4 regions of the Gardnerella sp. c10Ua_244 genome follow, and region 4 is predicted to be linked to each of the others. Evidence: riboswitches for the same ligand, from Rfam matches in the RefSeq annotation. Region 4 holds a riboswitch; each other region holds the start of a gene.
The links. A riboswitch is a leader RNA that binds a small molecule or an ion and turns the genes downstream of it on or off. The one in region 4 is predicted to bind thiamine pyrophosphate.

Region 1 (3,123 bases), on a different contig from region 4:
GTATTTTGCTTCCAAGCGTAAGAAACTCAGGGCAAATTTTGCCAACTAGAATCTCTAAAGCTTTCGCGCCTATATATGTTTGAATGCCATACCAGCATATTGCAGCAACTACTCCCCTAAGGAATCCTGGTAGTTGAGCGCCTGCTTTTCCGTATGTTGCGCGCAAATGCATAGAAAACGGTATGCCGTATTTGGATCCTACAACACCGTTAGCAACCATGACAATTGCTGTAAGAATTGCGCCAAGCATGATACCAATCATTACGTAAATTGGAGAGTATCCCATCAAAAGGAACGCGCCAACTGCAGCATAATTAGGAATATTGTGTACAGACTGCATCCACAAAGTGCAAAAATTAAGAGCGCTCATTGTGCGTTTTTCTTGCGGCTTTGGCAGTAAATCTTCGTTAGTGTAGCCGCGCTCGCGGTAACATTCCAAGTTTTTACTAGCTACTGGCTCGTCTTGTAGCAGTTTACTAATTTGCATGCGCACCTCCTTACTTTTCTTGTTTGTAAATTTGATTCTTTTTTGTGTTTTGTGTTTTGAGTTTTTTGAAAGTAATAATCGCAACTTTGCTCAAAAATAAAAAAGATACGAAAGGATATCGTACCCGTGGTGGTGCGCCCCTTCGTATCAGCCTCTTATTCGTGAATAAGCGTTGTACTCTCATTCGATATTCACTTTTCTTCGCTGCGATTAATTAAGCAGTGAAGTTTGCATCGTATATGCCTTTTACGTCCTTCCTAAATTTCTATTTCTTTTTGGTTTTCGTTTGGTTTTCGTTTGGTTTCCGTTATCTTTTAGTTGGTTTTCGTTAGTCCTCATAAGCCAAACTATGCAGAGCATCTCGTAAAAGCTTTACTCCGTGAACAGCGTCTTGTGGATCTGTGTACTCTTCTGGAGCGTGACTAATACCATCTTTTGAAGGAACGAAAATCATTCCGGATTTTACAAACGGAGCAAAAATTTGCGTATCTTGACCAGCACCTGAATGCATGACTCTGTACGCATAACCTTGCTTATTAGCTTGATCTTTCAAAAGATTAATAATATCGTTGCTAAGTGGTGTAGGATCGTCAGACATCCACTTATCAATCTGCGCTGTAATGCCATAAGACTTGGCAGTTTCGTGAATGTCCTCGTCGAGTTCCTGCAAGAATTTATCAAGAAAAGCTTTATCTGTATGACGGCAGTTCATTGAAAAAGTAACTTCTCCAGGAACAATATTTACTTGATTTGGAACTACGCTGATTCTACCGAAAGTAAGTACCAGTGGGTCGCCTGCTTGCTTAGCTTTGTCAAGATTCTTGGCGATTATATGAGACATGCAATCTACTGCATCGTGCCTGTAGGACATCATTGTTGTGCCAGCGTGATTTTGTACGCCTTTAAGATGAACATCCCAACGGTGCTGACCGGCAATGCTAGTGATAATACCTAAATCTTCGTGATTGCTGTAAAGCGTTGGTCCCTGCTCAATGTGTAGCTCAATCCAGGCTTCAAGATTTGCGAACTTAGGTTGAGTTGTTTGATAATTGAACCCAGCTTCACGCATTGCTGTTTCGAAAGGAACACCTTCACTGTCGCAAATATTTTCTACGTCTTCTTTTTTGGCTAGCCCGAAGAAATTCTTTGAACCCCAGAATACGTATGGGAAACGTGAGCCTTCCTCTTCTGCTAAGCAGATAATGCGAAGACTTTTCTTTGGCTTTCCATATCTAGTAAGTAAATTCTTAATTGCTAAATAGGCTGCAACTATTCCAAGTTGGCCGTCAAAACGACCTCCTCTTGAAACTGTGTCAATATGCGATCCGCAAGCTATTATGCTTTCTGGTTTTTCGCATCCTTCAACAGTTGCAATTAGGTTTCCAACTTGGTCGAATTCCACAGTCATACCGAGTTTTTCAAATCGTTGACGAAGAGCAAAAAGAGCCTGTTTCCAAGATTTTGTGTAAAGAGGTCGAGTAACTCCTTGTTCTCCTGGTTTTTCTGTGAATCCTGCAAGCCAGCTTATGGCTGATTCTATAGTTTCAGCACTTATGCTGCTATCAATCATGTGCAGTATTCCTCCTCACTTGTGCAAGTTTTCCCAAAAGTGACATTCAGGCGGATATTTTTTGGTTTTTGTTTAGTTGATACTCGTGTAATTGCTACTACTTTGTGGCAACGCAAGATATCACGAAAATCGTGACAGAAAGAAATCACTTACTGTAATTGCTCCCTACGCATGTCTTAACAAAACAGGTTCAAAGGGTGTTTCTCAACTGTTTCCAGTACCCCTGCAATTTTCACTGTACTCGGATGAGTATAGCACGATATTAAATGAACTCAAAATGAACATTATCATGTGTGTTTTTGTGAAGAAATGCTTGGTTGACTGGTTGGCTGGTTGCTTGCTTGGCTGGTTGATTGATTGGTTGATTTGTTGACTGATATGAGATATTGCTTCCATTTGTGGTTGCAGGTATGTTCGGCTGCAAAAAATTTTCATATGTAAGTTAGGAAATAAAAAATAGCCAGATAACAAAAAACGCAGTGCTTCTACACTGCGAACATATTGTGGGTGATATAGGAATCGAACCTATGACCCCTTCCGTGTGAAGGAAGTGCGCTAGCCGCTGCGCCAATCACCCAAAATTTTTTAATTATGCGTGAAAGGCAATCCTTTCGAGTGGGCGATACAAGGTTCGAACTTGTGACCCCTTCCGTGTCAGGGAAGTGCGCTACCACTGCGCCAACCGCCCAGGTTGTTTATTAAGCTTGAAGCTTAATCGAGGTGGGTACGAGAGTCGAACTCATCTATACGGCTTTGCAGGCCGCTGCCTAACCGCTTGGCTAACCCACCGTAAGGTCGAATAACTCATCGGACCTAGAGCGGACAACGGGACTCGAACCCGCGGTCTCAACCTTGGCAAGGTTGCGCTTTACCAACTAAGCTATGTCCGCAATGCAACTTTACTGAACAATGTCAGCGCCGAAGCACGAGTAACTACTATACCCGAAATATTTACAAATGCAAGCCCTTGCCTATTTTGGCGTGTCGTTTGGTGTTTCTGTTGGTGTGTTTTTTGGCGTGTTCGTAGGCGTGTCTTTCGGTGTGTTCGTTTGCGCGTGTTGGTTGG
Region 2 (3,123 bases), on a different contig from region 4:
TGAGCTTAGAAGCATCATCCTCAACCTTTTCCAAAGCCTGATACATTGGCACTGTTCCAATTGGCACAGGGGAGTTGCGCAAAATCCATTCGCGCGTTGTGTGAATATCGTTACCGGTGGAAAGATCCATAACGGTATCCGCACCCCACTTCGTGGCCCACGTAAGCTTTTCTACTTCTTCGTCGATAGATGACGTAACAGCAGAATTACCCATGTTTGCGTTGAGCTTAGTCAAGAAGCGCGAGCCAATAATCATAGGTTCAGCTTCAGGATGGTTAATATTGCAAGGAATTACAGCACGTCCGGCTGCAACTTCTTCGCGAACCAGCTCTACATCGCAATTTTCGCGCGTTGCAACATATTGCATTTCTGGAGTAGTGATTCCGTGGCGAGCGTACCACATTTGTGTAATCGGATGATCCGCGCCCTTCATTGGCTTATGCGTGCGTCCACGCCATTCTTTAGAAGCTTTGCCTCGCTTAATTGCGCGCTTGCCGTCGTCTTGAAGATTGCGCCTGCGACCCTCATATTCCACAACGTCACCGCGGTCGCGAATCCAGTCAAGGCGAAGCGGAGCCAAACCTTCCTTCGGATCGCACTTTGGACCTTCTGTATTGTAATCCTTAAAAGGCGGGTTAGGACCTACGCCAGGAGTATCCGAAAGCTTAATTTCCGTATAAGGAACTTCCAAATCATAAGAACCATATTCATACTCAAAATGAATTGGAGTTGTTTTGCGAATATGAGCTTTATCGCGCTGAGTGCATCCGCGAGCTGCAATGTCAACTCGCTGTTGTTTAGCTAATTTCGCAGCATCCTTTGCTTCTTTCGCATTAATAAAAGTTGGCTTCTTTTCTTGAGTTTCTGAAGATTTTGATTCAGAATTTTCTGCAACTATCACTCGCTTAGCGTAGCCGTGCTTTTCTTCACCTCGCACAGCTTTCCAATGTTCAACAAATTCACGCATAGTTGATTCTGGTGTTTCTGAAGAATACAATGCTTCAGAAACGAACCATCCTGCAGCCTTGGTGTGAGCGATTGTATCGATATCGTCGAGTGCAGTTCTTCCGCCAACTAGAACTGGAAAATCACTTGCGGAACAAATCGTATTAATTTTCGCTTCGTCCAGCGTTGTGTGATTTGCTTCCAATTCGTAAGCGGCAGTAGTGCTTTCGCATCCTTCTTCAGGATTGCGCATTGCTGTTACGCAAATGTAATCAATGCATCCATCTGGAAGTTCGTTTATTACTTTAACTAAGCTTTCGGTTTCAACAGATAAGCCGATTACAGCATCTTCGCCAAGAAGAGCGCGAGCCTCTCTAGGCTCCATGTCGCTTTGTGCTAAATGCACTCCGTCAACTTTGATGCTTTGATTGCGAGCTTGCCAAACGACATCAACACGCTCGTCGATAACAAAAGTTACAGAATCGCATTTGTTATTGTCTTCGATGATTTGTGCAATATCGCGTGCAATAGTAGTGATTTCTTTAGCGTTTTCATTGTTGCAATGAAGACGAATAAAAGTCGCTCCAGCGTGCAAAGCATCATCGACAATATCGGTAAGCGGACGATTATTACAAGCTTGTGGGTCTGCAATAAAGCAGGCGCTTAGATTAAATTGATTACGCATTGATGCGTACGGATAATTCGATGTCATACTAAAATCGTTGCTCCCTACGTTGTATTAACTAACAGGTTCGAAGGGTTAGGCAAACTAATACCATCTCAGCCTTCTTTCGAAAGCACCCCTGCAAAATGTCGAATTACCAGCAAGTTTACACGATTATGTGCATTTAATTGGTGGTGGGTATGTTGCGAATTTCTTTAGCGTTCGTGATGATTGATTGCGCGTGAAATAAAATCTCCCAAGCTTTGCACAATCTGCACGAGAATAATACAAAGGATAACAGCAACTGTCATCACATCGTATTGATAACGCTGGTATCCGTATCGTATTGCAATATCTCCGAGTCCGCCTGCGCCAACTGTTCCAGCCATTGCGGAGAATCCAAAAAGCGTAATAAATGTAAGCGCAGCTCCGCGAATTAGCGAAGGTAAAGCTTCCCACAGCAACACTTTGCAAACAATTTGCAATTTGCTTGCTCCAAAGCTTTGTGCTGCTTCAATTAAGCTTCCGTCAACTTCGGCTAAAGATTGTTCAACTACTCTAGCAACGAATGGTGCAGCCGTAATCACCAGAGGCACAATAGCCCCAGGAACTCCCAAAGAAGTGCCAACTATGAGACGAGTGAAAGGAATTATTGCAACTAATAAAATAATAAACGGCACAGAACGCACGATGTTAACAATCCAGCCTAGAACTGCGTTAATTGGCGCGTTGGGGCAAATGCCTTTTTTGTTTGATGTAATGAGAAGTACGCCAACTGGAAGTCCAATAAGGTATGCAAAAAGTGTTGCAACTGATGTCATTACGAGTGTGTCTTGCACGCCTTCAATAAGTAAGTTGCCGTAGTCGTTAAAAAATTGTGTAGCAGCTTCTAACATTGTTATTTCACCTCGTTGGTAAGCGCGTTTGTTTGTTCGTCTGTTTGTGCGTTTTCTGGCTTATTGTTAAGCTCGCTTGCAATCGTGCTTGTAATTTTAGCGCGATGATTTTCCTGTTTTTCATCTGCAATAAGAGTTCGCAAAATATCGCTTTGTGGATTTGCAAAAAGCGTATCAGTGTCACCTAATTCCACAATGCGTCCGCCATCAATCATTGCAACTCGGTCGCAAATATTTCGTGCTACAGCCAGCGAATGCGTAATAATAACAAGCGTTACGTTGAGTTCGCGGTTAATTCGGCTCAATAAATCAAGGATTTGCGCAGTAGTTGTGGAGTCAAGTGCGCTTGTTGCTTCGTCGCAAAGCATAATCGACGGATTATTCGCCAATGCTCGTGCAATTGCTACGCGCTGCTGCTGTCCGCCTGAAAGCTGGCTAGGGTAGCGGTTTGCAAAATCTTGTAAACCAACTAAGTCAAGTAAGTAGTTTGCGCGTTCTTCTCGTTCCTTTTTTGCAGTGTGATTCAGCTCTAATGGGAAAGTGACGTTTCGCAATACTGTACGCTGCTGGAAAAGGCTAAAATTCTGGAAAATCATGCCAATATTAGTGCGTACTTTT
Region 3 (3,123 bases), on a different contig from region 4:
CCCGGATGGTGACGCGCGGCACGTACCAAGCGAACGAGTTGAAACAAGCACAACTCACGGAACTGGCTGCTCGCTTTCTTCCGCACTTGCTACGAAAATTGGGCTTGCTTTGCGCGAGGAAAAGAATTTGAGCGATCACGATACTGTACTTTGCGCACTTGAATGGTCAACGGCGTGGCTTCGAGAAGCGATTGCTTCTGGAAGTGAATTACATGTTGGGCGCGGCGGCGAGCGCGGTCATGGACCTGTAAACCACTCCGTGCGAATCTTGCAGCAAACTGCGTGATATTGGCGCGCTGCGTTAGTAACGTATATTTGCGTTTTTTTGTTACTGGCGCAGATTGCATTTTGTGTGCGCTGACGACATGCTTGCGTGTTCGCTTTACTCAGTAATCACGCTTTTAAGCTCACGCGCAACTTTCCCAGCATCCTCAGCGCACATAAGCGCCGACACTGTGCAAACTCCGTCAAGTTCAAGACCTCGAATAGGGAACACTGTGTTCTCGTGAATTCCGCCAATTGCTAACGTTTTTACGCCCATAGAGTGCGCAACTTTCGCCACTTCGTTCACTCCGTCAACTCCCAGCGGCGGCACGTCGTGCGCTTTCGTATGTGTTTCAAAAGCTGCACCAATGCCAATCACATCCGGCAGCGGAACGTCATTTTCTTTGCACTCGCGGTAAGCTTTCTCCATCAAATCCGGTCGAGCGCAAGAAAGCCCAACCATCCACTCTGCCGGCATCGCTTTTCGAGCCTCAACAAACGGCGTATCCTTTTGCCCAACGTGCAAGTTGAAACCAAGCTGAGCTGCGCAATCAACATGATCGTCTATGAATACAGGCACATCGCCGTGCTCAGAATCAATAAGCGCATGACGCAACTTCTTCGCCTTTGCTGAAATTTCAGCGTCGTCGGAATACTTATCGCGCAATTGCACAACTGTAACTCCGCCTTCAACTGACTCTACTGCAACTTCTTCTTCCGGGCGACTTCCCATGCGCGGATCCGTTACCAAATACAGTGTCCAATCAACAGGCTCCACCGTAAACTCAATATTTGTCAAACTAAACATGTCGTTTACGCTAAGAGTTGAAAGCGCATCCATCCACAATGTGCGGAAAGTGCCGGGAGCTGTGGTTTGGCGAGCTGCCCAAGTTCCAGCCGCTGCTGCGTGCACGTGTGCTGCAACAGTTGCTGCGAGCGGACGTTCCGGGTTTGCGCCAACGTATGCTGCAACCAACGCTCCCAAAGCGCAACCGGTTCCAACTACTTTAGTCATAGTTTTATGTCCGCCGGTTACGCGAGCTAAGCAACCGTGAGCGTAAATCGCGTCTTTTTCGCCAGAAATTGCCACTACTGAGCCGTACTTTTTTGCTAATTCGCGCGCGGCTTGAAGAGCATCGTTCACGTTATCGTGAGAATCCACACCTTTGCCGTTGCTCTCTTTGCCTGCAAGCGCCATGATTTCGGAAGCGTTTGCGCGAATTACGGTAGGGTGGTGCTTAATAATTTCGTGTATAAAGCGCGCGCGTGGAGCAAGTGCTGGAACGCCGATTCCAACCGGGTCAAGCACCCACGGAGTATCGGCTTTTTCGCATCCTTCAACAGCTGCGCGCATGTATTCGGAAGTTTCTGGCTGATGGAATGTGCCAACGTTTATGAGCACGCCTGTGGCAATTTGCGCAAGTGCATGCGCTTCTTCTGGGTCGGTTACCATAATCGGCGACGCTCCTGCAGCGAGTAGTGCGTTGGCTGTAATGTCTTGCACGATTACGTTCGTGATGCAATGGGTGAGTGGCTGCTGTGTGCGCACGCGTTCGATACATTGACGCACGTCGTTAAGAAACATGCGGCGGCGTGCGCGTACAGAGAAGCATGTGTCGACTTGCGTTGTTGAGCTTGTGCAGTATTCGTTTGCTTCGTTGCAGTTAGTTGTTTTTTCAGTGTTGCATGTTGTCATAATGTTTCCCTTCGCTAGCACTATCTAGATCAGGTTTTACGGATGTAATCTCAGCGCCGCCCGCGATTTTGCGGCAAATGCGCACTCCGAACCATCCTTCGACTATATCTTTTGTTCGTGACTTACTTTCTTCTGCGTGAGTGTCTGATTTTGCTTGTTTTGGGACACTGATGCAGATGGGTTTCTGCGCTAGTGTCTGATTTTGTTTGTTTTGGGACGCTGGTGCAGTTTGTGTTCTGCGTTCGTGTCTCTGGTTGGTAGTTTCGTGGAGCATTTGCTGGAAAATTCCCGACGTTTCGCAGCGCTTGCAGGAATCTACAAAAATCGCGCCGCATTTTTGCAACTTCTTCTACATATTTTCGCTTGCAACTGTGTAAACATAAATATAAGTAAACAATAGTAGATTATAGAAGTTACGAAAGCGAGATAACATGGCAAACGATTCCATGCTAGAACAAAAGACTCCGCTCACAGCGCGCGAATACGCGACGCGCACAGCAATACGTGCGATTGCAATCATCGCATCTGTTTATGGTATGGCTGCTTCGTGGGAAGGCTTAATGACCTTCACTTATTTTACGAATCTTTCTAACCTGATGATTTGCGTAACTCTTGCTGGATCGCTTTTGCTTGATACAGCTGCGTTTATGCGTGCTCGTAATTCTGTAGATTCAGCAGCGCAGCAAGATTCCGCAGCATCTTGCGCATGGTTCGACTCAAAATCCAACGCTTGGTACATTTTCAAATTCATGATGACTATCTCAATTGCTGTCACATTCACTTTGTACCTGTGTTTCTTAGCACCTACCAATAAGCTTGGTTTCGTTGGCGCTTACATGAATAACGGATGCAGCAGCCTTTGCGTTCACGCAGTTGCGCCGCTTCTTGCAATCGCTGATTTTGTGCTTTTTGATTATCGTTTCCGCTCTACTCGCGCACATTTGTATGTTTCTACTGTTCCGCCTCTTGCTTATGTTGCTTATGCTGCTATGCTTAGCGAGTTTGCTGGTGTTCGTTGGGGTGTTCATGCAATGCGCGCGCCTTATAATTTCCTCAATTATGGCGCTCCTGCTGGCTGGTTCGGCTTCGCACCGCAAACTTTTAATGCCACTACTTTGGGCGTTGGAGTTGCGTATTTGTTAATTGTGTTTACTCTTATTTTT
Region 4 (3,123 bases):
CGTAGAACTTATAAAAGCTCTAGCATATTACTTCATATACTTCTTGCAAGCCTTGAATGCGCTGTAACCAGCATATTGAGCAGTAGAACCAAGCTCTTCCTCAATCTCAAGTAAGCGGTTGTACTTAGCAATACGCTCGCCACGAGCAGGAGCACCAGTCTTGATTTGGCCGGTGTTCTTAGCAACAGCAAGATCAGAAATGGTGGTATCTGGGGTTTCGCCAGAACGGTGAGAAACCATGGAAGTGAAGCCATTCTTGGTTGCAAGCTCAATAGCGTCGAGAGTCTCGGTAACGGAACCAATCTGGTTCAACTTCACGAGCAAGGAGTTAGCTGCACCAAGCTCAATACCCTTAGCCAAACGCTTTGGATTGGTGACAAGCAAGTCATCGCCAACGAACTGCAAACGATCACCAAGACGCTTGGTGATTTCTGCCCAATCATCCCATCCTTCTTCCTGGAATGGATCTTCAATGGAAACGATTGGATACTCGTTGATGAGCTTCTCGTAGTAATCAAGCATGTAAGCAGATTCGCGCTCTTCGCCATCGAAACGATACTTACCAGTTTCCTTGTTGTAGAACTCAGAAGAAGCAACGTCAAGAGAAATACCAATCTGCTTGCCTGGCTCGTAGCCAGCGGCTGCAATTGCATCCATGATGTACTTCAAGGAATCCTCATTGGACTTCATCTTTGGAGCGAAGCCACCTTCGTCGCCAAGACCAGTAGCCAAGCCTTCCTTCTTCAAAACATTCTTCAAGGTGTGATAAACCTCAACACCAGCGCGCAAAGCATCGCTGTAGGTTGCGAAACCGTAAGGAGAAATCATGTACTCCTGAATATCGGTTGCGAAATCAGCGTGAGCACCACCGTTCATGATGTTCATGTTTGGAACTGGAAGAATGTGACCATTGGTGCCGCCAATGTAGCGGTACAACGGAAGCTGAGCGGATTCAGCAGCAGCGTAGAGAGCAGCGAGGGAAACGCCGAGAATTGCGTTAGCACCAAGCTTGCCCTTGTTTGGCGTGCCATCAAGCTCAATCATCGTCTCATCAAGAGCGCGCTGATCGGTGGCATCCATGCCAATAACCTTAGGTGCAATTACCTCGTTGACAGCCTTAACAGCTTCCAACGTGCCCTTGCCTTGATAACGGGACTTGTCGCCATCGCGACGTTCCCAAGCTTCAGCCTCACCAGTAGAAGCACCAGAAGGCACTAAACCAATACCCTGAGCGCCATCTTCGGTCTCCAAATAAACCTGAACAGTAGGATTTCCACGAGAATCCAAAATTTCGCGTGCATATACGCTTTCAATAGCTGCCACAACTACTCCTTTATACCTATGGGTTGTGATGACTCTTTTAAGATTAGTGCGTTTTATGGACGTTATATTGAGTACCAGCGTATTTATGCCGTGAACGTTCACAATATTTTGATTCAACTCGAGTCATATGAGCCAATTGTATATTTTTAAGCAATATTGTTTATAAATATCGATTTAAAATATACTTGTCCATACCCTTAAGTGATAATGACCTCAGACACGGGGTGCGCAACTACATCGTGCCAAACAACAATACATATAGTGTTGCGCTGAGAATACACTCGTTGAACCTGATATAGCTAAAACTATCGAAGGGATTGTCGCATGACTTACAGTTCGCCTAATAAAGCGAAGAACATATTGAAGATTGCATTTAAAGCGGTATCTTCATGTAAAGTGTGGATTTCAACTATCCTCATTTTGGTTTTGTGGTTTTTCACAACTCTTTCTCCAACCGAAGACCGTTCTTTGCCATCCCCATATGAAGTAATACAAGCTTTTATTGATTTAAACAACGAAGGCATATTATTAAAATCCTTAGGAATAAGTATTTTACGAGTTCTTTTAGGACTTTTGTTAGGAATTATTTTTGCTGTTCCTGCAGGCGTACTTGCGGGAGGCAGTAAGCTTGGCAATATTGTAGTTGATAAACCAAGCCACATGTTGAGGTCAATTCCATTCCCGGCTTTAGCTCCAATATTAATAATTTTCCTCGGAATAGATGAAACGATGAAAATAGCGCTTATAGCTGTTGGCGTTTTTGGACCTATGTACGTTAATATTCGCGACGGAGTGCGTAATATTGATCCGAAACTTCTCGAATTAGCGCAGGTTTATCACGTTAAAAAATCTACTATTTTTATATCTATTTTGCTTCGCGGTACACTTCCAAGTTTTATGACAGGTTTGCGATTTGCAATATCTGTAGCATGGGTTGCATTAGTGACTTGCGAAACAGTCAATTCTTCTATTGGAATTGGATACATTCTTTCAAGAGCGCAAGAATTCTTTAGGCCAGATCAAATGATGGCATGCGTTATTATGTACGCAATTGCAGGTCTTGGATCTGAGCTTACTGCAAACATATTAGAGTATCTTCTTATACCCGAACGCAGATTAGATAGAAAATCACGCCAATAATCTAGTAGTATCAACATTTTTCTAAAGTTAACTACTTTTTAAAATGCATTAAATTGCTTTTTAAGAATCAGTCAATATTTAGAATCAACAACCAAATAATAACAACCAAACAAACAACAGATAAACAAAACAACAAACAAAACAACAAACAAAAGGAACTATATATCATGGCTAATTTAAAAATGCGATTTTCTAAAAAGAGCATTATTGCATTAATCTGCGCTGCTTGTGCAACTGTATCTCTTGCAGCTTGCGGAAGCTCACAAAAATCATCAAACGCTTCTTCAAAAGAAGATGCTGGAACTATGAGAGTTGCTTATCTTTCTACAGCAAATTATTTAACTACTTTGAAAAATGAGAAATTCCTTCAAGAAGAATTTGGTAAATCTAAAGTAGTTTACACTGGTCCTTACACTCCAGTTGATGGTCTTACTGCTGTTATGAGCGGAAATGCAGATGCTACAACTACTGGAACCGGACGCTTCATTGATTTGATTGCTGAAGGACAACCATGGGTAGCTTTTGCGCTCGAATATTACAATGGTGATTCTCAAGGAATCGTTGCATCCGCAAAAAGCGGCGTGAAAACACTAAAAGACTTATACGGAAAGAAAGTTGCTATTATTCACAACGGTGATACTGGCGATTACATGCTTCACC

Region 1: linked by a shared signal. The riboswitch ahead of allC (allantoate deiminase) and the one ahead of P0108_RS05775 (ABC transporter permease) in region 4 are both predicted to bind thiamine pyrophosphate.
Region 2: linked by a shared signal. The riboswitch ahead of thiC (phosphomethylpyrimidine synthase ThiC) and the one ahead of P0108_RS05775 (ABC transporter permease) in region 4 are both predicted to bind thiamine pyrophosphate.
Region 3: linked by a shared signal. The riboswitch ahead of thiM (hydroxyethylthiazole kinase) and the one ahead of P0108_RS05775 (ABC transporter permease) in region 4 are both predicted to bind thiamine pyrophosphate.

Annotation. Positions count from the first base shown of each region.
Region 1 covers NZ_JARFVS010000002.1:45,855-48,977, reverse strand. The annotation lists gene allW (allantoin permease) at 1-487, opposite strand, end outside; gene allC (allantoate deiminase) at 816-2,057, opposite strand; TPP riboswitch at 2,203-2,292, opposite strand; tRNA gene P0108_RS03395 (tRNA-Val) at 2,562-2,634, opposite strand; tRNA gene P0108_RS03390 (tRNA-Val) at 2,674-2,745, opposite strand; tRNA gene P0108_RS03385 (tRNA-Cys) at 2,776-2,846, opposite strand; tRNA gene P0108_RS03380 (tRNA-Gly) at 2,875-2,947, opposite strand.
Region 2 covers NZ_JARFVS010000002.1:172,733-175,855, reverse strand. The annotation lists gene thiC (phosphomethylpyrimidine synthase ThiC) at 1-1,657, opposite strand, end outside; TPP riboswitch at 1,655-1,760, opposite strand; gene P0108_RS03935 (methionine ABC transporter permease) at 1,825-2,505, opposite strand; gene P0108_RS03930 (methionine ABC transporter ATP-binding protein) at 2,508-3,123, opposite strand, start outside.
Region 3 covers NZ_JARFVS010000002.1:504,719-507,841, reverse strand. The annotation lists gene thiD (bifunctional hydroxymethylpyrimidine kinase/phosphomethylpyrimidine kinase) at 1-286, shown strand, start outside; gene thiM (hydroxyethylthiazole kinase) at 383-1,960, opposite strand; TPP riboswitch at 1,950-2,059, opposite strand; gene P0108_RS05260 (hypothetical protein) at 2,392-3,123, shown strand, end outside.
Region 4 covers NZ_JARFVS010000003.1:84,699-87,821, forward strand. The annotation lists gene eno (phosphopyruvate hydratase) at 28-1,323, opposite strand; TPP riboswitch at 1,534-1,658, shown strand; gene P0108_RS05775 (ABC transporter permease) at 1,648-2,463, shown strand; gene P0108_RS05780 (ABC transporter substrate-binding protein) at 2,631-3,123, shown strand, end outside.